DNA from 2 places in the Acidaminococcus nyctereutis genome. Region 2 is predicted to be linked to the other one. Evidence: predicted binding sites of a transcription regulator. Region 2 holds the regulator's gene; the other holds the start of a gene.
What was found. Region 2 encodes HrcA, which represses chaperone genes, less so after heat shock. Its sites were predicted from a motif close to TGTTAGCACTCNNNTNANNNGAGTGCTAACA; they were not measured.

Region 1: ACTUHY_RS07905 (Hsp20/alpha crystallin family protein) is a predicted target of HrcA. The motif match lies at 3,973-4,003, and genes of this name have one in related genera.

Annotation. Positions count from the first base shown of each region.
Region 1 covers NZ_JBQOUY010000014.1:1,204-16,043, forward strand. The annotation lists gene ACTUHY_RS07880 (NAD(P)-dependent oxidoreductase) at 1-747, shown strand, start outside; tRNA gene ACTUHY_RS07885 (tRNA-Lys) at 780-855, shown strand; gene fumC (class II fumarate hydratase) at 978-2,354, shown strand; gene ACTUHY_RS07895 (heat-shock protein Hsp90) at 2,652-2,996, opposite strand; gene ACTUHY_RS07900 (C39 family peptidase) at 3,137-3,952, shown strand; gene ACTUHY_RS07905 (Hsp20/alpha crystallin family protein) at 4,166-4,609, shown strand; gene ACTUHY_RS07910 (TetR/AcrR family transcriptional regulator) at 4,903-5,607, shown strand; gene ACTUHY_RS07915 (tryptophan transporter) at 5,720-6,289, shown strand; gene ACTUHY_RS07920 (energy-coupling factor ABC transporter ATP-binding protein) at 6,282-7,145, shown strand; gene ACTUHY_RS07925 (energy-coupling factor ABC transporter ATP-binding protein) at 7,142-7,951, shown strand; gene ACTUHY_RS07930 (energy-coupling factor transporter transmembrane component T) at 7,948-8,616, shown strand; gene ACTUHY_RS07935 (Tex family protein) at 8,837-11,011, shown strand; gene pepT (peptidase T) at 11,433-12,701, shown strand; gene ACTUHY_RS07945 (ATP-binding protein) at 12,813-14,132, shown strand; gene ACTUHY_RS07950 (gamma-glutamyltransferase family protein) at 14,151-14,840, shown strand, end outside.
Region 2 covers NZ_JBQOUY010000008.1:85,419-95,346, forward strand. The annotation lists gene dnaJ (molecular chaperone DnaJ) at 1-603, opposite strand, end outside; gene dnaK (molecular chaperone DnaK) at 626-2,485, opposite strand; gene grpE (nucleotide exchange factor GrpE) at 2,538-3,146, opposite strand; gene hrcA (heat-inducible transcriptional repressor HrcA) at 3,157-4,197, opposite strand; gene hemW (radical SAM family heme chaperone HemW) at 4,307-5,440, opposite strand; gene ACTUHY_RS05970 (DMT family transporter) at 5,451-6,332, opposite strand; gene ACTUHY_RS05975 (helix-turn-helix domain-containing protein) at 6,442-7,146, opposite strand; gene ACTUHY_RS05980 (MalY/PatB family protein) at 7,422-8,651, shown strand; gene ACTUHY_RS05985 (APC family permease) at 8,917-9,928, shown strand, end outside.

The DNA of each region.
Region 1 (14,840 bases), on a different contig from region 2:
GAAGACCGGATGAAGGAAATGGGGATCAAATTCCGGTTCAATTTCACCATCGGCGGAAACATCACTTTAAAGGACCTGTTCCAGGACGGTTATCAGTCCGTATTCATCGGCACCGGCGCCTGGCGGCCTAAACGGATGTTGATCCCGGGAGAGACCTTTGGGAATGTCCATTATGCCATCAGTTACCTGAATAACCCAGATGCGGTGGATCTAGGTCAGAGTGTGGCTATCTTCGGTTCCGGGAACTCTGCCATGGACGTAGCCCGTACCGCGGTGCGGCACGGCTGCAAGAACGTCACGGTCTATGTGCGTAGGGACCATGTGTCCGCTTCCCAGGATGAATATGAGTATTCTCTCCTGGACGGCGTAAAGTATGAATTCAACAAGACCGCCGTGGCTATCAAAGACGAAGGTCCCATGGTAGCAGATACCAAAGTGGAAGACGGCCATGTAATCGTGCTGGAAGATACCGCCCGGCTGGTACCCGTGGACAGCGTAGTGATCGCGGTTTCCCAGGTGCCTAAGCGCCGTCTGGTGGAACACAACCAGGGCCTGGAACTGAACGACCGGGGGAATCTGAAGACTACAGAAGACGGGGAAACTACCCTGCCCGGGGTCTTTGCGTCCGGAGATGTGGTCACCGGTGCTAAAACGGTGGTCCATGCGGTAGAGTATTCCAAAAAAATAGCCGATGAAATGGATCTTTATATGCAAAATCTGGAAAAAACAGTTGACAAAATCGACTGAGCCACGCTATAATAATTAAGCTGCAATGCAATGATTCACTAGCTCAGTTGGTAGAGCACCTGACTTTTAATCAGGGTGTCCCGGGTTCGAGTCCCGGGTGGATCACCATTTGGATATTGCAAGGCCTGTCCCGTATGGACAGGTCTTTTTCTTTTGCAGGTCAGATTCGTTTGACAAACAGATATGGCTATGGAATAATGCAGGTATCATGAGAAAAGTGAGGGGATAGCATGGCGAAAAAAGAGGAATGGCGTGTGGAACGGGATTCTATGGGAGAAATCAAAGTCCCAGCAGATAAATATTGGGGCGCCCAGTCGGAGCGGAGCTTCGAAAATTTCAAGATTGGTACGGAAAAGATGCCCATGGAAGTGATCCGGGCTTTTGCGTATCTGAAAAAAAGTGCTGCCCAGGCCAATGAGGCGATGGAGAAGCTGGATAAGAAGCGCTGCCAGACCATCGGCAAAGTCTGCGATGAAATCCTCAAGGGGAAGCTGGATGGAAACTTCCCCCTGGCGGTATGGCAGACGGGAAGCGGGACCCAGAGCAATATGAATGTCAACGAAGTGATCGCCCACAGGGGAAATGAAATGGCCGGGGAAGCCCTGCTCCACCCCAACGACCATGTGAATATGTCCCAGAGTTCCAACGATACCTTTCCTACGGCCATGCACATCGCTGCAGTCTGGGAACTGGAAAAGCACCTGCTGCCTTCCCTGGATGAGCTGGTAGCGGCTTTCAAGAAGCTGGAAAAAGCCAATAAGGGGATTGTGACCACCGGACGGACCCATCTCCAGGATGCGGTGCCCGTGGCCTTTTCTCAGGAAATTTCCGGCTGGCGGACCATGCTGGAACGGAATCGGCAGGAGATCAAGGCGGCAGAAAAAGGCCTCCTGGAACTGGCGCTGGGCGGCACGGCTGTAGGGACCGGCCTGAACGCTCCCAAGGGCTTTGACAAAAAAGCAGCCGCTTTCATTGCCAAGAATACCGGCTTTCCTTTTGTGACAGCCCCCAACAAGTTCCATGCCCTTACCAGCTTAGATGACATGGTCTTTGCCCACGGCGCTTTAAAAGCCCTGGCGGCCAACCTGATGAAGATGGCCAATGATGTGCGGTGGCTGGCCTCCGGTCCTCGGGATGGCTTGGGGGAAATCACCATCCCTGCCAACGAACCAGGGTCCTCCATCATGCCTGGGAAAGTGAACCCAACCCAGTGCGAGGCGGTGACCATGGTGGCGGTCCAGGTCATGGGAAACGATGCAGCCATTGGCTTTGCGGCTTCCCAAGGGAATTTCCAGCTGAATGTGTTCCTGCCGGTGACCATCTATAATTTCCTCCAGTCCGTCCGGCTCCTGGGCGATGTGATGGAATCCTTCCGGAAAAACTGCGTGGTGGGGATCAAAGCCAACAAGGAAAAGATGGCCCATAACCTGCACCATTCCCTGATGCTGGTGACGGCTCTGAGTCCCTATATCGGCTACGATAAATGTGCCCAAGTGGCTAAACTGGCTTTCAAGGACAATATTTCCCTGAAAGAAGCGGTGCTGAAGCTGGGATTCATGGAAGAAAAAGAATTCGACAAGGTGTTCCATCCGGAGAAGATGGTGTAAAAAATGGGGTTGTTGCATGCGCAACAGCCCCATTTTTGAGGTCTCGGGTCTCGAGTCGTGAGTCTCGAGCCGTTGGATAGAACCTGTCCCCATGGCCAGGTTCTTTTGAAGGTGTAGAATCAGTATCGTGCTGGATATAGAAACGAATATCTTATCGTTAGCAGATTAGGGTTTGTACATTCAAAAAATTTGCTTGCAAATTTCTCATTCGGCTCGAGACTCGAGACCCGAGACCGAGCCGCTATGCGGCTTATGAGACCGGGGGTGTTGCACGTAACGTGCAACACCCCCGTTTTTTTATTCTCCCAACATCTCCAAAATCTTGGCACCGGCGGTGCAGGCCGGGCAGAAGCAATATTTGCCCCCTTCCGCCTTGACTTTCTGGCCCTGGGCCAGCATCTGAGCGGCGGCTTCTTCTCCAAAGGCCTTTTTGGCTTCCTCGGAAGCAAAGAAGGGCAGCACTTCATCAATGGTGCACACATCTTCTTTCAGGGCTGCCCGGAGGAGGGCTGTCAGGTTGGCCTGGGCTGCTGTACCATCTGCAGCCAGCCATTTTTCTGCTAATTCCTTCAGCCCGCTATAGACGCTGGGGGCTGCTGCCAGATTTTTGACTTCTGCAACCAAAGCTTCATGATTTTCCATAGAAATCACGCTCCTGTAATAAAATATGTTACATTAATATTATACACCGATCCAGAGAAAGAAGATAGGCTTTTTTTGTGGAATTTCGTATAATAAAAAATAGAGTATCTCTATTTATTTGAACGCTGAGGTGAATCACCATGAAAATCATGAAAAAGTTGACTTCTGCTGTACTGGCCGGCCTGCTGGCCACTGGATCCTTTTTGCCGGTGCTGGCGGCTTCCCACCGGAATTTCAGCGATGACATGAAATTCCAGGAACCGGCCAAAATCACCCAGGATCAGGGGGCTGCGTCTATCGAACGGAAGCTGGATCATAAGAAATCCATTTATTATGCCCATCCGGATTTCTATCATATGCATTCCAAAGGGTCCCTGACTCTGTTGCCGGCTTTCAAGACGATCCAGCAGTCCAGCGAATGGTCCTGCGGACCGGCTGCTGCCCTGATGGTCCTCCGCTGGTACGACCGGCAGAAGGACTGGACGGAGCAGAAACTGGCGAATCTGCGCCATCCCCTGAAAGATGTGACCGTCCCTGGCTTCCCAGAGGGCTATCCCGGTACGACCTTGGAACAGATGAAAGACATCTTCCAAAAGGTGGGGGGCTTCGATCTGGTCACTACGGAAGACTACGCCAAGGCCGGGAAGACCTTTGGCCCGGAAGACATCAAAGCCACCCTGAAGGCAGGGAAGCCCATCCTGGCAGGCTGGATCGATTGGGGTGGCCACTGGCAGGTGATCATCGGTTATGACGATATGGGGACTGCGGATATCCAGGATGATGTACTGATCGTGGCAGATCCCTATGATACCACGGACCACAACCAGGACGGCTACGGTATCTATCCGGCGGCCCGGTTCTTCTCCACCTTTGATATGTACGGACAGTTCCCGGAAAAAGAAGGGGGAAACCATAATCTGTTCCTGATTGCTTCTCCGGCAAGGGTGAAGATGTAAAAGTCAAAGAAAATTTGACTTTTTAGCACTCAACACTTGACAGTGCTAACAACATGTGCTATTATAATACCAGAACGAAGGAAAGACCACAGAGAAGGGTTCCCAAGAGAACCTGAAACGTAGAATGGGCTCCTTGGGGAGCCACAGGAATCCAGCCTTTCGGTAGTTCCAAAAGCTGACCTTCAAGGCCAAGATTGAATGGAGGAATGGCTTATGTTACTGTCTAGCGTTTTCAATGACAATGTGTTCGATGATCTCATGAATGACTTTGATGATGTGTTCACCGCACGGAACCCTCTGTACGGGAAACATGCCAGAAATATGATGAAGACCGATGTGCGGGACGTGGGCGACCACTACGAACTGGATATCGATCTGCCGGGCTTCAAGAAGGATGAAATCCATGCACAGCTGGAAAATGGTTATCTGACCATCAGTGCCAGCAAGGGTGTGGACAAGGATGAAAAAGACAAGAAGGGTCAGTACATCCGCCGTGAACGGACCTTTGGCCAGTGCGCCCGGAGCTTCTATGTGGGTGAAGGGGTCACCGAGGCTGATGTGACGGCCAAGTACGAGAATGGGATCCTGGAACTGAGCATTCCTAAGAAGGAACCCCAGAAGGTAGAAAACAAGAAATACATCGCTATCGAAGGATAACGAGGGAGGAAGGACCCGAAAGGGAGTCGGGACTTCCCAGAGACAAAAGGGCTGTCGCCAAAAGCGGCAGTCCTTTTGCTTTTCTGGTCGGCCGCTGCCCAAGCATGTTACGGAGAAGTCAATCTAGCAATGTGGCAAAAGAATGAAAAAAGTGAATTCTTCCTCTAAAAATTGATAGAGGTTTTGACACGTGTTATAGTGTGTTCTTAGAGAACTATTTTATCGATGGAGTACAATTCATTACTAGGAAGAATGGAGTCACAAGGGTTATGGGCAGAAACAGAAGACAATCGTTGGCAGACGTCACTCCACAGGATCGGAACCGCCGGGACAAAGTCCTGAAAACGGCAGCATGGCTGATGCAGGAAACCGGCTACCAGCGGATGACTCTTCGCCGGATCAGTGCTGAATCCGGTGTGGGGGAAGGGGAAATCCATCGCTGGTATAAAACCAAGGACGAATTGCTGGCGGATATATCGGAGATGCTGCTGGCCAGGGCCCAGGAAGTGATGGAAGCGGAACTGGCGCCTTCGGCCATCCTGCTGAAAGAGGACCCCAAAGAGATGCTGGCCCTGTACCAGTACATCGTGCCCTTGGCCATAGCCTTGGAAGCCGTGGATAAAAGTGCTTTGCTTTGCAGCCTTTTCCGGACCCTGTATACCACATCCCGGCTGTTCGAACTGCTGGTGGACCGGCATGCTTCCTATGCCCACCTGACCTTTGCCCAGCAGTTTACTGCTCAGGAGTGCTATGAACGAGTGCTGGTGGTCCGGGCTTCCCTGGGCGGGTATATCATGGCCCATGACTTTAAATACCTGTTTCCCCGGGAACAGCTGAAGAGGCTGATCCTGACACAGGCTTTGGAAGTTTTCCAGGTGCCGTCGGAGCGGATCGAAATGCTTTTGGTAGAACTGGAAACCCAAAAGAAAAAATTATTGGAAGTCTGCTGTCAGATTTTTCGGCCCGAAGGACGGGAATCGGAAGCGAATCTCCGCTGAAAGAAAAAGAGGGACTGTTGCGTAGGCAGCAGTTTCTCTTTTTTCTTGACATCCACCCGGCGGCCCCATAAACTATATTCTATAATCCATTGCAGCAAAGGAGCATCGTATCATGGATAAACCGATTCCGGATCTGATCACGGTGGAAGCAGCACGGGACACCCATCGCTGGGTAGCTATGACGGCGCTGCTGCTGGCCATCGGTGTCATCCTCCACACCATCAGCCCCAATGTGGGCGGGGTAACCCCCAACTGGACCATCGCCATGTATTCCATCACCATCAGCCTGACCAAACCAGGCCCTACCCGGGCGCTGGGCATCGGGTTCGTGGCTGGACTGACCTTGATCCCCTCTTCCAAATCTGCCTTTCCCCTGGGGAACATCGCCAGTGAACTGAGCGGTGCCCTGACGGCCTGTCTCCTGGTGAAGACGTTTGCTTTGGCCCATTTGGACGGACTGAAGGTCAAACCGTTCATCATAGGTTTTCTGGCCACTTCGGTAAGCGGCAGCGTGTTCACCTATATCCTGAAGCTGGTGCTGGGCTTACCTCTTACCGTGTGGACCCATGCCATGCTGCCGGTGGTGCTCACCGTGGGCGTCCTGAACGGTGTGGTGACCCAAGTGCTCTATGGCCCGGTACGGAAGATTTTCTTTGCTACGGAGGGAAAACGCCATGAGTGACAGCGCTATCCGGATTTCCGATTTTTATTTTGCTTACTTGAACAGTGATCTGGTCCTGAAGGACATCAACCTAGATATCCAGAAGGGCAGCTTCACGGCCATTGCTGGTCCCAGCGGTGCGGGCAAGACCACTCTGTGTAAAGCCATGACGGGGATCGTCCCCCATTATTATGGCGGCCGGTACCACGGTTCTGTAGAAGTCCTGGGAGAAGACATCCGGGGCCGGAAGATCTCAGAGATCGCCATGCGGGTGGGGATCATGCTGGATGACTACGAAAGCCAGATGGTTTCCCTGACGGCTGGAGAAGAAATCGCTTTCGGCCTCTTGAACCACGGCTTCTCTCCGGAAGAAGTGGATGCCCGGGTGAGCCAGGCATTGGAAGATGTAGGGCTTCCTGGCCGGGAAAACTATCAGCTGGACGAGTTGTCCGGAGGCCAGCGCCAACGGCTGCTGCTGGCTTCTGTACTGGCCTGCCGGCCGGAAGTCCTGATCTTGGACGAACCGATTTCTGCCCTGGATCCGGATGGAGCCCGGTCCCTGTATGGGCTCCTGTACAAAATCTACCAGCAGCACGGGATGACGGTGGTGGTAGTAGAACATGACCTGAACTACCTGCTGCCCTATATGACGGATCTGGTGCTGATCAGCGGCGGAGAGGCAAGAGTCCAGGGACACTTTGAAGAAGCGGCCCGGGCTGCCTTTGCCCAGGAAGACCTGCGGGAAAATCTGCCGGAACTGTGGCTGGTGAAACTAGGAATGGAAGCAAAATATCAGATGCCATTGGGGAACTGGAGAACGGAAGAAGAAGCAGAAAAAGAATTGCTCCAGAAATTTCAGGGAGGCGGTAAGGCATGATTGAAGCAAAAGCAGTGAACTTTGCCTATCGGAGAGGTGTCCCTGTGCTGCAGGATATCAGCTGCCGGGTGGAAGACGGGGAAGCGGCAGCCCTGCTGGGCCATAACGGCAGCGGCAAGACCACCCTGAGCCGGCTGTTCATGGCGTTGGACCATCCCCGGAGCGGCCAGGTGCTGGTGGATGGAGTGGATATCGTAGATTGTGAACCGGCCGATCTGGCGGACAAGGTAGGATATGTGTTCCAGAATCCGGATCTGCAGCTGCTGGGGGATACGGTCTATGATGAAGTGGCTTACGGGCTCCAGAATCGGAAGATGCCCAAGGAGACCTTGGACCGGCAGGTCCGGGAGGCTGTGGAAGCCATGGGGCTGACTCCCTATCTGGACCAGTATCCCCGGGGACTGTCCTTCGGGCAGAAACGGCGGTTGGGGGTGGCTGTGGCTCTGGCTCTCCAGCCCCGGACCCTGATTTTGGATGAAATCACCAACGGCCAGGATGAACAGGAAAAACAGCACATGATGGAGTACCTGTCCCGGCTCCAGAAAGAAAAACATATGACCTTGATCCTGATCACCCACGATATGGAAATCGCCCGGAAATATACGGACCATGCCCTGGTACTCCATAACGGCCAGCTGGTCTATGACGGGAAGACGGCGGAACTGTTCGATGGGAAGCGGCCTGTGGAAGAATGGGGATTGAAGCAGCCGGTCCTGGCCCGTTTGGGGGCTCTGTTCGGAGTGGCTGCGGACAGTCCGGAAGACCTGTGCAGCAAGATCCAGCCGAAAGAAGGTGCCGAAGCATGAAGATTACAGCTTTTACCAAACTGATCCTGGTGCTGGCGGTGACGGCCTGGGTGTTCCTGCTGCCCATCCCGGCGGTGGCTACCCTGCTGGCGCTGGAACTGGTGATCCTGCTGTATATCAAGCGGGACCGGATGACCATGGCGGCCATCGGGACCCTGACAGTGTTCACCGGGATGATGGTGGTGCTCCAGCTGCTGTTCGGCTCTCCCCTCTATGTGGCCCTCACCGGGGGCCTGCGGATGTTCGTCATGACCACCGCTTTCCTGTGCCTCCTGGCTTCCACCCGGATCCAGGACATTGCCCAGGCTCTGGTGGAGAAATTCCATATGCCCTATGAATATGCCTTCATGCTCACCACGGCTCTGCGGTTCGTGCCGGATTTCCTGTCGGATTCCGCCATTACCCTGGATGCCCAGTCTTGCCGGGGCTATTCCAACCGGGGGAATGCCTTCAAACGGCTCTACGCCTATCTAGCCGTGGTGAAGCCCCTGGTGATGCGGGCGGTGGCCAAATCGGACACCCTGGCCCTTTCCATGGAACTGAAGGGTTTCGGGCCCAATACCTACAAGAACCGCCGGCCCATGAAACTGCACCTGGGGGATTATGCTACATTGCTGGTGGTGGTCATTCTTAGTACATATCCGATATGGGTAAAGCATATTTAGCTAACGCATAACCCCTGCACACAATAAGACCTCATCTGCTTTGTCAGCGAAGATTTTGGAGCCGGGCATGTACCACTATGTACTATGCCCAACTCCAAAATCTCCGCTTTCGTGCATCTGGGGCCTTCTTGTGCGCAGGGAAGAAGTCGGAGGTTATACAACGAACCAAAATCTCCGTCTTCGCGTATCTGGGCACACCTTTTCACGAAAGGACAATAAAATGAAACAAACTGACATCGCCCCGGCCATTGCCCGGGAACTTTCCGTCCAGCCCTGGCAGGTGGAAAGGACTGTAGAATTACTGGATGGAGGGAATACGGTTCCCTTCATCGCCCGTTACCGGAAAGAAGCCACAGGGTCCCTGCTGGATGAACAGATCCGGACCATCGAGGAACGGCTGGGGACTCTCCGGAACCTGGTAAAGCGCCAAGAAGAGATCCTGGCCAAGATCGACGAACAGGGAAAACTCACGCCGGAACTGCGCCAGGTCATCGAAAACGCCCAGAAATTGACTGAACTGGAAGATTATTACCTGCCTTATAAGCAAAAACGGCGTACCTGTGCCCAACAAGCCAGAGAAAAAGGCTTGGAACCCTTGGCTACTGCGTTCCTGATCCAACGGGACCTGAAGGGGGATGCCCTGACCGCTGCCCGGGCTTATGTTGATCCGGAAAAGGGCGTGGAAACGGCGGAAGACGCCCTGGCCGGAGCCAGGGACATCGTGGCGGAAATGGCAGCGGAAGATCCCACCTTGCGTCAGACGCTCCGGGAACAACTCTGGAACCACGGCTTCCTCCAGACCGAACTGGTGGAAGAGGCGGAAGAAGCCCAAACCTTCCTGATGTACGCCGATTACCGGGAACCGGTCCGGACCTTGCCTTCCCACCGGGTACTGGCTATCAACCGAGGAGAAAAGAAGGGCTGTTTGAAAGTCCATCTGGTATGGGATGAACAGAACGCGCTCCGGAAGATGGAATGGCGGGTCCTCCGCCGGCCCTGCATCTACCGGGAGCAGCTGAAGGAAGCCCTGGCGGACAGCTGGAAGCGACTGTTGTTCCCGGCTTTGGAACGGGAAATCCGGAACCAACTGACAGAACAGGCGGAAGCCCAGGCTATCAAAGTGTTTGGTGCCAATCTGGGACAGCTGCTGCTCCAGGCTCCGCTGGGAGGCCATACGGTAATGGGCCTTGATCCAGGCTATCGGACCGGGTGCAAAGTGGCAGTGGTGGATCCTACCGGCCAGGTACTGGACCATGGAGTGATCCAGGTGACCCAGAGCGAAGGTCAGAAGAAAAAGGCCAAAACCCTGCTCCTTTCTATGATCAAAAAGTATCATGTGACCCTGCTGTCTATTGGCAATGGCACAGCTTCCTATGAAACGGAGCAGTTTGCCGCTCAGCTGATCCAAGAGAATCAGCTGAAGGATGTCCATTATCTGATTACAAACGAAGCCGGCGCCTCCGTCTATTCCGCCTCCAAACTGGCCCAGGAGGAGCTGCCGGAATACGATGTGACCATCCGGGGTGCCGTATCCATGGCCCGGCGGGTCCAGGATCCTTTGGCAGAACTGGTGAAGATCGATCCCCAGGCCATCGGGGTGGGACAGTACCAGCACGATGTGGACCAGAAAGCCCTGGCTGGCACCCTGGATGGAGTGGTGGAACGGGTGGTGAACCATGTTGGGGTGGACCTGAATACCGCTTCTCCCGCCCTGCTCCGCCATGTGGCCGGGATCACTTCGGCTACCGCCGGGAATATCGTAGCGTACCGGAATGCCCATGGCCGGTTCACCGGGCGGCGGCAGCTGCTGAAGGTGCCCCGGCTGGGTCCGGCTGCCTTTACCCAGTGTGCTGGCTTCCTGCGGATCCACGGAGGCAAATCTCCCTTGGATGATACCCCCGTCCATCCAGAATCCTATGGACTGGCCCATCAGATCCTGGAAAAGCTGGGATTTACCCTGGAAGACCTGCAGGACAAAGAAAAGCTGGCCCGGCTGGCAGATCGGCGGAAACAGGTGGACGAAGCCCGGCTGGCCCGGGAACTGGAGGCCGGGGAACCTACCGTCCATGATATCCTAGCTGCCCTGGTGGCTCCCGGACGGGATCCTCGAGCCGACCTTCCGGTCCCCCTTACCCGGCAGAACATCGTGAAGCTGTCCGACATCAAAGTAGGGAGCATCCTCCGGGGCACCATCCGAAACGTCACTGATTTCGGGGCCTTCGTGGATATAGGCATCAAAACCGCCGGCCTCATCCACATTTCCCACATGAGCGAAAAACGGGTCAAACATCCCCTGGATGTGGTCAGCGCCGGAGAGACGGTCCAGGTCAAGGTCATCAGTGTGGAGGAGAAGAGGGGGAGAATCGGACTTGCTTTAGTAAAGGCTGACGCATAACCCAGGCGCACGATATGGGCCTATCTGCTTTGTCAGCGGGAATTTTTGAAAGCGACATGTACTACCATGTACTATGACGCATTCAAAAATTCCCGCTTTCGCGCATCTGGACCCATCTCGTGCGCCTGGCTTCTTTTTCTATCCGCCCTTTTCAAGGGCGGGGGACCGGCCGTCAGGCTGGTGGTGGGTTAGCGGTGTCAGCTGCGTTTCCATTCCAGAAAAACCCGTGGGGTTTTCCTCCTTAACGACAAACGACCCACGATGAACGATGAACCCTTTGCGGGCGGACCTGGCGGGATTGCCGTGCAACCCTTGGTCCGCCCCTACGGATTTAACCACCCACCCACCCACCTACCTACCTACCCCCCTGACTTCTTATGGTATAATATCCCCAAAATAACCCTGCAAGGAGGAATTGCCCATGTCCCAACTCACCGACCAACTGCTCGACCGTTTCCTGCGCTATGTGAATATTCCCTCCCAGAGCCGGGCGGGAGCAGCCCAGGTCCCCAGTACTCCAGAGCAATGGCATATGGCCCGGCAGCTGGAAGCGGAATTGGAGATCCTGGATCTGGAAGATCTCCATCTCAGTGAGCACTGTGTCCTCACCGGATATCTGCCTGCCAACCTGCCCGCCGGTTTTATCGGGTCCGTGCCCAAGATCGGCTTCTGCTGCCATCTGGATACAGTGGACGTGGACCTGAGCTCGGAAGTCCATCCCCAGGTGGTCCGGAACTATCCTGGCGGCGACGTGGTCCTCAACGCCGCTAAAGGGCTCATCATGAAGGCTGCTGACCATCCGGAACTGGTTCCCTATGTGGGGCAGGATATTGTGTTCACGGACGGGACCAGCGTCCTGGGTGCCGATAACAAAGCGGCCATCGCCAATGTGATGACCCTGCTCCAATACCTGACGGACCATCCGGAGATCCACCATGGAGCTATCTATGTGGCTTTCGTCCCGGACGAGGAAGTGGGACTGAAGGGTTCTAAAGCCTTGGACTGCAGCCGATTCCCGGTAGATTTCGCCTATACCATCGACTGCTGCGCTCTGGGAGAAGTGGTGTATGAAACTTTCAATGCCGGGTCTGCCACCGTGGAGATCCAGGGCATCAGCGCCCATCCCATGAACGCCAAGGGAAACCTGGTGAATCCCACCCTGCTAGCCGTGGATTTCGCCAATTTCTTCGACCGGAAGGAAACCCCGGAATGTACCGAAGGGAAGGCAGGGTATATCTGGATCAAGAGCATCCAGTCCAATGCGTCCCAGGCCACGGTACAGATGGCCATCCGGGACCACGACAAAACCCGGTACGAAGCCCGGAAACAGACCATCCTGGCCAATGTGGAACGGCTGAAAGCCCAGGAACCCCGGGCTCGGATCCGCTGCACCCTGGAAGACATCTACGGCAACATCGCCGATGCTATGACTCCGGATAATCGGGAAGCCGTAGATTTCCTCTACGAAGCCCTGGAAGAACTGGGCATCTCTCCCAAGACCCTTGCTATGCGGGGAGGAACAGACGGCTCTTATTTGTCCACCCAGGGCATCTTCACCCCCAATTACTTTACAGGGGCCCTGAATTTCCATTCCCGGTACGAATTCCTGCCCCTGCCATCTTTGGAAAAATCCTGCCAGGTGACCTTGAAACTGGTAGAAAAAGTATTTCAGTCTGCTTGTGAAAAATAAAACGGGAAAAAAGCATAAAACTTCCTTGAAAAATGGCTCCATTTCCTGTAAAGTGTAAGGAGCTCAGTATAATCACGAACCGTATCCCATTGGAAAAGAAAGAGGAGTCCTATGCTTCAGCGCAAGATTGAAAAGTTCCTGCAGACCTGGAAACAGGTCCCGAAACACAATCCCCTGGTGGTCAAGGGGTGCCGCCATTGCGGAAAGACCACCTCCATCCTGGATTTTGCCAGGAAGGAATATGACCATGTGGTTTACCTGAATTTCCAGGAAAAACCAGATTACGCCGCTATCTTCAAAGATTCCCTGGATGTGAACTATCTGGTGATGCTGATCACGGCGCTAGCCGGGCCGGAAGCCGTATTCGAACCCTACCGGACGGTATTGGTCCTGGATGAGATCCAGGAATGCCCAGAAGCCAGGACCGCTCTGAAGGCCTTCAAAATGGACGGACGGTATGATGTGATCGCGGCCGGATCCCTGCTGGGAGTCAAAGGCTACGGTAAGGAAGGGGCTCCCATTGCCGTGGGCTGCGAAACCGTTGTAAATATGGTCCCTCTGGATTTCGAGGAGTTCCTTTGGGCCAACGGGATCACGTCCCCGGTCCTGGATATGCTCCACCAGAGCCTGGATCGGGAAACCCCGGTGCCGGAAGCCCTGCACCTGCGGCTCAATGAGCTGCTGCGCCAGTATGCCCTGGTAGGAGGGATGCCGGCTGTGGTGGAAGAATACGTCCGGAACCATGACTTGAAGAAAGTCCTGGAGATGCAGCAGAAGATCCTCCAGGATTATGAAGAGAACCTGTTCGTCCAGGTGAACAAAAGGGCCCGGGCCAAACTGAAGACGGTGCTGGAGGCTGTCCCGCTCCAGTTGGACAAGGAAAATAAAAAATACCAGTATGCCCAGCTGAAGAAAGGGTCCAAGGCTTCCCAGTTCGAAGGGGCGCTGCTGTGGCTGGAAGAAGCTGGCATCGTCACTCGGAGCTATAACCTGACGGAGCCGGGGCTGCCCCTGGAACGCCATGCGGTCCCCACCATTTTTAAAGTCTATATGAAAGATGTGGGGCTGTATGCGGCCATGCTCACCGGGGAAAACCGGCAGAAGCTCCTCCAGGGAGATCTGTCCGGCTGTCAGGGAGCTGTCTATGAGAGCCTGGCGGCGGATCTTCTGAGCAAGAGCGGCCGGAAGCTGTACTACTATCACAAAAATTCTGGGCTGGAAGTGGATTTCGTCATCCTCCACGAAGGAAAAAGCACGTTGGTCAAAGCGACCCCTTCCACCGGGAATACCAAGAGCCTGAAGACCCTCCTCCAGCAGCCGGAAAAGTACCAGGTAGAACAGGCCATCCAGCTGGGGATGGATAATGTGGCCCGGAAGGGAAAAATCCTGGAACTGCCTTTATATTTCGGCTTTTTGGTAGGGGCTTACTGATCCATAGGAGGTGCAAAAATGGAATTTGATGCGTCTGTTTATCCGTATGCTTCCCGGCGGCGGACCATCTTCGCCCGGAAGGGCATGGTGTGCACCGGACAGCCGCTGGCGGCCCAGGCCGGGCTCCGGATGCTGCTCCAGGGAGGGAATGCGGTGGATGCAGCCCTGGCGGCGGCCATCTGCCTGACTGTGGTGGAACCGACCAGCAATGGGCTGGGCAGCGATGCCTTTGCCCTGGTCTGGACCGGCGGAAAATTGTATGGCCTGAACGGCAGCGGTCCGGCTCCTGGCCTGTTGACCCGGGAAAAAGTCCTGGCAGCTGGCTGCCAGGAGATGCCTCAGCGGGGCTGGCTGCCGGTGACGGTACCTGGTGCGGTGGCGGCCTGGGCAGAGCTCCATCGCCGGTTCGGCCGGCTGCCTTTTGCCAAACTGTTTGCACCGGCCCTGGAATACGCCCGGGAAGGTTTCCCTGTTTCGCCTACCATCCGGAAATTGTGGAAGGCGGCGGAAGGGACTTTTGCCCCGTATAAAGAAGATCCGGCTTTTGCCGGACTGTTCGCTACCTTCTTCCCCGAAGGCCGGGCTCCGGAAGTGGGAGAGACGGTCACTCTGCCGGATCACGCCCGGACCTTGGAGATCCTTGCCCAAACCGAGGGGGAGGCGTTCTACCGGGGAGAACTGGCGGACCGGATAGACCGTTTCAGCCGG
Region 2 (9,928 bases):
CCGGACATTGACCACCTGGCCAAAGAGAGAATTCTGGGTGACCCGGATCTCCCCGGTCCCATGGCAGTCCGGACAAGTCTCCGGCGTACTGCCGGGGGCAGCACCGGAACCGTGACAAGTCTCACATTCCTCTTCCCGGTTCAAAGGCACTTTCTTTTCCGTACCAAAGGCCGCTTCTTCAAAGGTGATCTGGGTATCCATCCGCAGGTCGGCTCCCTGCCGGGGACCGTTATCGGCCCGGTGGCCGGCGCCTCGTCCGGCACCTCCAAAGAACATATTGAAGATGTCGTCCATGCCTTCGCCGCTGAAACCGCCGAAGCCCTGGAACCCGCCCCCGAAGGGATTGCCGGCCCCAGCGCCAGGTCCTCCCCCGTTCTGGAAAGCGGCATGGCCGTACTGGTCATAGGCCGCTCTCTTCTGGGGATCACTGAGAACGCTGTAGGCTTCGTTGGCCTCTTTGAATTTATCCGCTGCTTCCGGATTGTCTTTGTTCAGGTCAGGGTGATACTTCCGGGCCAGTTTGTGGTAAGCCTTTTTCAGCTCGTCGGCTGTAGCGTCTTTGGAAACGCCCAGCACTTCATAGTAGTCTCTCTTCTCTGCCATCCGTATCTCCCTCTAGGAAAGCTTATTTCTTGTCGTCGTCCACGACTTCAGCATCCACTACATCGTCGTCGGCTTTCTTGCTTTCGGTCCCTGCATTGGCGCCTGCACCGGCATTGGCGTTGGCACCGGCAGTACCCTGGGCTGTGCCCTGGTTCTGCTTGTACAGTTCGGCGCTCAGTTCATACAGGGGTTTCTGCAGGGCTTCCGTATCGGCTTTGATCTTGTCGGTATCGTCGCCCTTCATGGTTTCCTTCAAGGTGCCGATGGCATCCTGGACTTTCTTGATCAGGTCGTCATGGCCCTTGCCGTTCATATCTTTGATGGTCTTTTCAGCCTGGTAGATCAGGGTATCGGCCTGGTTCTTGGCTTCTACCGCTTCCTTCCGCTTCTTGTCAGCGGCTTCGTTGGCCTGGGCTTCCTTGACCATCTTATCCACTTCTTCCTTGCTAAGGCTGCCGGAAGAAGTAATGGTGATCTTCTGTTCCTTACCCGTGCCCAAATCTTTGGCACTGACGTTTACGATGCCGTTGGCATCGATGTCGAAAGCCACTTCGATCTGAGGGATTCCCCGAGGAGCAGCCGGGATGCCGGACAGTTCAAAACGGCCCAGGGTCTTGTTATCCGCAGCCATTTCCCGTTCGCCCTGGAGGACGTGGATATCCACAGAGGGCTGGTTGTCGGTAGCCGTGGAGAATACCTGTTTCTTAGAGGTCGGGATGGTGGTGTTCCGGTCAATGATCTTGGTCATCACACCGCCCATGGTTTCGATACCCAGGGACAGCGGCGTCACATCCAGCAGCAGGACGTCTTTCACATCCCCAGCCAGTACACCGGCCTGGATAGCAGCCCCTACAGCCACACATTCATCCGGGTTCACCCCATGGGCCGGTTCCTGTCCCATGGTCCGTTTGATGGCTTCCTGCACCGCAGGGATACGGGAAGAACCGCCGACCAGCAGGACCTTGTTGATGTCTTTCGGGGTCATGTTGGCGTCGCTCAGGGCCTTGTTGACGCAGACGATGGTCCGGTCTACCAGGTCGCTGGTCATTTCATCGAATTTGGCCCGGGTCAGATCCAGGTCCATATGGAGCGGGCCGTTAGGGCCTGCAGAGATGAAGGGCAGGTTGATATTGGTGGTCAGCATATTGGACAGCTCGATCTTGGCTTTTTCAGCCGCTTCACGGATCCGCTGCATGGCCATCTTGTCCCCGGTCAGGTCGATGCCATTCTGTTTCTTGAATTCATCGCACATCCAGTCCATGATGCGTTTATCGAAGTCATCGCCGCCCAGATGGGTATCCCCGTTGGTGGACTTCACTTCGAACACGCCGTCGCCCAGTTCCAGGATGGACACATCGAAAGTGCCACCGCCCAAGTCATAGACCAGGATGGTATGGTCGTCGGATTTATCGATGCCGTAAGCCAGAGCGGCAGCCGTGGGTTCGTTGATGATCCGCTTTACATCCAGTCCGGCGATCCGGCCTGCATCCTTGGTGGCCTGCCGCTGACTGTCGTTGAAGTAAGCCGGTACGGTGATGACGGCTTCCGTGACTTTTTCACCCAGATACCGTTCTGCATCGCCTTTCATCTTTTCCAGGATCATAGCAGAAATCTGTTCCGGCGTATAGCTCTTGCCATCGATAGTCACGGTGTATTTGGTGCCCATGTGCCGTTTGATGGAGCTGATGGTCCGTTCCGGGTTGGATACAGCCTGGCGTTTGGCCAATTGGCCTACCAGTCTTTCCCCGTTTTTCGTAAAGCCAACCACGGAAGGAGTCAGCCGGCCGCCTTCCTGGGTGGTGATAACTGTAGGTTCGCCGCCTTCCATCACAGCGACTACGGAGTTGGTGGTCCCTAAGTCAATACCAATAATCTTAGACATAATGAATTCCTCCTGTCAAATCTGGAATTATCAATCGTTCAACACGTTATCTTCAATCGTTCCGGACGACCCGCACCTTGGAATGGCGGATCACGTCGTCCCCGATCTTATAGCCCTTTTCCAGGACCAGATCGATGCTTTCATCCGGCAGATCCGGATTGCTGCCCTGCATGACGGCTTCGTGGATTTGGGGATCGAAGGGTTTGCCTTCCGCCGGGATCTCTTCGATATGCAGGGTCTGGAGAGCCTTTTCGAACTGCTTGTGGATCATCCCCATGCCTTTCTTCAGGGCTTCTCCGTCTTTGCTGGCTTCCAGGCTGGCTTCCGCCCGCTCGAAGTTATCCAGCACCTTCAAAAATTCCCGGGCCACCTGTCCGGTGACATACCGGCCTAGCCGTTCCCGTTCTTCATTGTTCCGTTTCCGGAAGTTGTCAAAATCGGCCTGCAGCCGCAGGAGCCTGTTCTGCAGTTCAGCAATCTGCTTTTCCTGCTGGGCGATCTTTTCGTCTCTGGGATCGGGTTCCGCTGCTTTTTCGTCTTTCACGTCAGCCGCTCCGGCTCCTGCCGTCTTGGCCTGTTCCGCGGTTTCTTCTGCCTCCGTCTCGGCCTGGGCCGTTTCTGCCTTCACGGTTTCCGGGTTCTTCTGCTGCTCCTCTTTCATTGGTCCTCCCCTACTTTTCATCCATTTTATTCATGACCACCCGCAGGTAGTTGTGGAGGTAATCCATCACGGAAATCACCTTCCGGTATTCCATACGGGTCGGTCCCAGGACAGCCAGGGTCCCCACCACCTGTCCGTTGAGCCGGTAGGTGGCCTGGATCATGCTGCAGTCCTGGATGCCGGAAAATTTGTTTTCACTGCCGATGGTCACCTTGAGACCGGAGTCTTTGTCGGCCATCAGCATATCCTTCAGCATCTGCTCTTCCTCCAGCACACTCAGCAGCTCTCGGATCCGTTCCGGATCCTTGAATTCCGGCTGGTTGAGCAGCTGTTTGGTACCGCCCAGGTACATCTTGTTCTCCTGCTGGCCGCTCCGCATCTGTCTGACCACTTGGATCAGAGAAGCATACAGGGCTTTGTCCCCAGCCAGGGCATCCCGGACGTCTTTCAGGATCTGGTCTGTGATATCGTCCAGCTTCATCCCATGGAGTCTGTTGGTCACCCGCTGGGCCAGGGTGTCCATTTCCAGGCGGCTCATGCCAGCCGGGATCTGGATCACACTGTTGTCCATCCGCCCGTCATTGGCCACGATGCATAGGATGGCCTGGTGCTCGTTGAGGGGCAGGAAGCGCAAGTAGGAAAAGACGCTTTCGCTGTCCTTGTTGGCCAGTACCACGGACACGTTCTTGCTCATCCGTGACAGGATCTTGGCGGTGGACTGGAAGATATCGTCGATGCTGTGGACCCGTTCCCGGAACCAGCTGTTGATCAGCGCCACATCATTGGGCGCCAGGGCATCCGGTTTGGCCAGGGAATCCACATAGTACCGATAGGCAGCCGCTGACGGGACACGTCCTGCCGAAGTGTGGGGCTGCTCCAGATAACCCAACAGTTCCAGGTCGGACATCTCGTTCCGGATGGTTGCCGGGCTGATCCCCAGATTGTATTTCCTGGCGATGCTGCGAGATCCTACAGGCTCAGCCGTTTCAATATAATCTTCAATGATCAGTTGAAGGATTTTTTTCTTGCGGTCACTTAGCACTGTAATCATCTCTCTTCTCGATTGTTAGCACTCTAATGGTTGGAGTGCTAACATCTAAGTGTAAAGATACACCTCTTTAGTCAAATTGTCAATAGATTTGCAGAAAATATTTTTCTTTTTACAGAAATTCCTCAAAAGCCAGATTGCCGTACTGCATCCCCTGTTCCGTCAGATGGATCCGGTCTCCTTCCCGGGCGATCCAGCCATGTTCCCTGCAATGGGCAAAGCCTTCTTTATATATATGAAAGAAATCTTCTCCTGTCCGCTGGGCGAATTCCTGCAAAGACAGTCCCTTGGCAGTCCGCAGGTTCATGAAGGCCAGTTCCGCCCGACGGTCTTCGGAGGTGAGGATTTCCCGCTCCGGACGCGCCCCCTGGAGATAGGCCTGGAGATTCCGAGGATTGGTCTCCCGGATTTTTCCGTCGAACCGGCAGGCGGCCGCCCCGAAGGCCATATAGGGATCGTAATGCCAGTACACCTGGTTATGCCGGGATGCCTGGCCGGGCCGGGCGAAATTGGAAATCTCGTACCGCTGGTAGCCGGCTTGGGGCAGCGCTTCCATGAGGAAATCGTACATGGCCCCTGTTTCGTCTTCCGAAGGCAGAGCAGCTTCCCCCTCCCGGAGCTGTTTGGCCAGCAGTGTCCCCTCTTCCACGGTGAGGCCGTAGACGGACACATGGTCCACCCCGGTTTTCAGCAGCCGTTCCAGGGAATCCTGGACGCTTGCCACCGTCTGGCCGGGATACCCGTAGATCAGGTCCCCGCTAATCCGCTGGAAGCCGGCTTCTCGGGCCAGGGCGATGGCCGCTTCCGCATCTTCTGCCGTATGGATCCGTCCCATGGCGGCCAGTTCTGCAGGCTGGAAGGACTGGATCCCCAGGCTCAGCCGGTCGAAGCCCAGCTGCCGATAGAATCGGAGCTTCGCCAGATCCACCGTCCCCGGATTGGCTTCCAGGGTGGCTTCTGCCGGCTGCTGCCAGAATCCCCGCTCCTTCAGGGCCGTGACCACTTTTTCCAGGTCATCCAGGGGCAGCACGCTGGGGGTCCCTCCGCCGAAATACACGGTAGCGGTAGGCGAAACCGGCAAAGCCGGCGTCCAGGCAGAGATTTCCTCCACCAAACGCCGGGCATAGTCGCTCATAATATGTTCATTGAAAATCTGATAAGAAGCGAAATCGCAGTAGGCACATTTATGGACACAGAATGGGATGTGGACATAGACCGCCTGATAAGATTCCCAGGGCTGAAGCATTTTTTCCTCCTTAGATTTGGGCCAGGAGCACGGCGGCGAATACCAGCCCGCAGCCGATGATTTCCCGGACGCTCATCACTTCTCCCAGGAACAGCCACCCGGCCAGCACCGCAAACACCGATTCCAGGCTCATGATCAGGGTGGCGGTGGTGGGGTCGGTGTACTTCTGCCCTACGATCTGGAGGGTATAGGCCACCCCGCTGGAAAGCCCCGCCGTATACAGCAGGGGCCACCGAGCCGCCCACAGGGCAGGGCCCAGACCGGCGGCGGGCAGGGTTTCCCACACCAGGGCCCCCAAAAGGGAGACCAGGAAGGTCATGGCGAACTGGATCCAGGCCACCCGCACCCCGCTGGCCCCCTGCAGCAGGAAATGGTCCACACACAGGATGTGGAGGGCAAAGAACACCGCACACAGGAACACCAGGAAATCCCCGAAGGAAATGGTGAAATCCCCGGTGACGCAAAGCAGATAGAATCCCACCAGGGCCATGGGCACGCACAAAAGCAGGATCTTCCGCACCGTCCGCCCCAGGAACCAGCCCAGGATGGGCACCAGGATAATGTACAGGGCGGTGATGAACCCGGCCTTCCCGGCGGTGGTCTGGGCAATCCCCACCTGCTGGAGGTTGCTGGCCACCCCCATGATGACCCCGCAGCACAGCCCCGCCTTCACCGTCACGGCATCGGGCCGCAGCCGCTGCCACAGATTGCCCTGGTGTTTTCCCCCAAAAGCCAGTACCACCGGCACCAGGACTCCGGTGGCCAAAAGGTTCCGGGCGGCGTTGAAAGTAAAAGGCCCCACATAGTCCATGCCCACGCTCTGGGCCACAAAAGCGCTGCCCCAGATCAGGGCCGTCAGCAGCAGAAGAAGGTTTCCTTTCATTCGTTCCATATTCAAAGCTTTCCCCTTTTCATGTTCATGGCTAATAAAAAAAGGATACCACAAAAAAGGGTGGCTGCAAAGGGAATCGTTTCTGCCCCTGCCGGTGGCAGGATTGGAATCATGTCACGGAAAGCATGTTATAGTGTTTGAGGTTGCGCACATCTTCCCGGGAAACTTTCAGTTTCTTGACCAGGGATTCCTCTTCTTTGAGGGGCTGCTTGCTCAGAAGGATTTTCAAAGCCACCGGCATCATGGGACGGGAGGAAAATCCTGTAAACAGGCCCCATTTCACAGGAGAATCCAGGAAAGAGGCCAGCACCTGGATGATGACATTTTCCATGGGCGTATCTTTATTGGTCAGCGTGATCCTTGACATAGCGTCAAAGTGTTGGATATAGCCCCAGTACGTATTTTCACATTCCTGATAGGAATCATAATTTTTGAAATTCATATACATCATGAGGCGGTATTTCCCTTCCTCCCCCCTGGAAAGGACATCGAACACGCTGCGGTCAAGGTGGTGGTCCCTTCCATCGAAATAATAAGCATAAAACCGGGAAAGATCCTTAAAAAATGCAGGACAGGCCGCATCATTCTGAAGATTTCCTTCCTGGGGCGTGATATACAGCAGCTGCTCCACATGGATATTCAGTGCGGAAGCTATATCGTACAAAGTTTCGATATCGATGGAAATAGCCCCTTTTTCATATTTCGAAAGAGTGGACTTGCTTTTGCAGACCCGTTGGGAAAGTTCCTCCAAGGTCATTTTTTTCGCCCGCCGGTAAATGTTGATCTTTTTACCGATTTCTTCCCTGATCATCATACTGAAAGACCTCCGTCTGTTGTTTCCTATAAATCAACAAATTCATAAATCCAACAATTATTTCATAATTTCAGATAATTATATCATGAGATGCGTAAAAAAATCCACTCAGGTGAAACATAACGGATTAAAAGTTTCATATTAAGAAACTTTCCTTCTTTTTACAGGCTCTAGCCTCTGCGCTATAATGCGCATGTAGACGTTAAGAGGATTCTGGCCAGACTCCTTGAACGAAATCGTTGGAAAATAAACAGTTTTCAAGGAGGATTTTTACCATGCAATATAATTTTGATGAATATGTGGAACGGCGTCATACCAATGCCCTGAACACGGATGGTTTCCGAGGCTATATTTTCCATGACTATGAAGGCAAAAAGAAGTTCCCCTTTAAAGATGAAGAATTTATCCGTATGTGGGTGGCCGATATGGAATTTGCCATGTGCCCGGACATCATCCAGGCCATCAAAGACCGTGCCGACAAGAGAATCATCGGCTACAGCCAGGTTTTTGAACCGAATTTTTATGAGGCCTATAATGCCTGGAACCGGAAAATGTACGGCTGGACTTATCCGAAAGAAGAAATCTGCTTCTCCCTGGGAATCATTCCCGCCCTGTACCAGTTGGTGGAACTGCTGCTCACCGACCATGAATATGCCATCATCAACACCCCTGCCTACGGGTATTTCCAGCATCCCATCGATTACAAGCACAAACACGCCATCCATAACAAACTAAAACGCGATGCAGAAGGCAATTGGACCATCGACTTTGATGCACTGGAAAGAGATGCCGCCAACCCGCTGACCAAACTTCTCATCTGGTGCAACCCCCACAACCCCACAGGCCGCGTCTGGACGGAGGAAGAACTGAAGAAAGTTGCTGCCATCGTGGAAAAACACAACCTGTGGATCATCAGTGATGAAATCCACTGCGACCTGCTGCGCCAGGGAGAACACCATATCCCCATGGCAAAGATCATGCCCGGCTACCAAAAGCTGATTTCCTGCACCTCCGCTTCCAAAGCGTTCAATATGGCAGGGATGATGTTTGCAGAAATCATCATTCGGGATGAAAGCCTGAGAAAACTCTATGTACAGTATACTGATACCTACGCCATGAACGTGAATCCCCTTTCCATTGCGGCCCACACAGCGGCCTACCAGCACGGATATGAATGGCTGGATCAGTTGAAAGCGTATCTGGATGGAAATTTCAAGCTGGTCCAGGACACCCTGGCCCAAAGACTGCCGAAGATTGTGTTCAGGATTCCTCAGGCAACCTATCTGGCCTGGGTGGATATGAACCCGTATCTGGGAGATGTGGAGAATATTCCCGACTTCATGGCCAACCAGGCGGGCGTCCTGCTGGAAGGCGGGGATTCCCTCTTTGTAGATAATTCAAAAGGCTTTATCCGTCTGAACCTGGCAATGCCGAAGGCCACCATTAAAAAAGGACTGGACAGAATTTGCGATGCTGTCCTCAAAAGAGAAGCAGAAAAAGGCTAAGGTACGCACCTGCACATTTCACCTGCACATTTTCCTGAAAGAATTCTGCAGTTGGAACAGGAGTCCGCAAAATTCCTGTTCCGACAGCAGCGTTCCGGAATCATATGGATTTCTTGCTTGAAGAGGTGGATTTTTTCTCTTTTTTAAAAAGACAGAACTTACTGCAAATATTGAAATTGACAAAGGAAACTGCAGGGAGTGCATACGGATTTTATCTTTCTCACAAAAATATTATACGAGGAGAAAAAGAATGAGCAGCGAGCAGATGAAAAAAATCGGTCTTGTGAATATTATTGGATTGGGAGTCGGCGGTGCCATCGGATCCGGCATATTTGTGACACTGGGCTCAGCCATTGGCATGACGGGCAGGTCCGTCCTGGTGGTTACGCTGATTGGTGTATTCTATATGTTATTCGCCTACTGGTACAATTTGGCTCTTTCCAGTATCTTTGTGGTCAATGGCGGCGACTACAGTATGAGAGGCATGATGCTGCCGCCGGTGCTCACTGGATATGGCGGATGGACTAACGTAATGTGGGCCTTTGGGATTACCGGATATTCTTTGGCTCTGACCAGCTATTTAAGCAGTCTTTGGCCTGTTTTGGGAGAACATACATCCATCACAAGTATGGTAATTCTGACAGTCCATTTTCTGCTGACGATCCGGGGCAACCGGATCGTCACCATATTCCAGAATACAGCAACGGCCTTCCTCCTGATTGCCCTGTTTCTCTTCATCGTTCTGGGCGTCCCCCATGTGGATCCCGCCTTTTTCTTCAGCCCTGCCGCTGATGGAGGCTTTGTCCACGGCGGAATGAGCGGTGTGATCAGTGCCATTGCCATCATGGGGTTTGCCTGCCAGGGAACCACCATGGGACCTGTAGGCGTAGCACGGATTACAAAGAACCCGAAACTTACGATTCCTTTGGGGATTTTGGTAACCTGTGCAGTTGTTTCAGTGGTCTATGGATTGATGTCCTATGTGGCAGCCGGTGTACTGCCTTATGACAAAGTGGCCAACCAGAACCTCAGTGTGGTGGCTTCCGCTTTTTTGAATCCTGTTCTATTTGCGTTTTTCATTATCGGCGGCGGTGCCTGCGCCATTGCCTCTTCCTTCCTGGGCGTCCTGGTTATGATCCGTGAACCCCTGGCTTCCATGGCCGATGACGGATGGCTGACGGGATTCTTTGGAAGAAAGGCAAAGGACGGATATCCCTACGGTGCCTTCACCCTTGTGTACATCCTGGCCGCCATCCCCATCCTGACTGGTATGGATT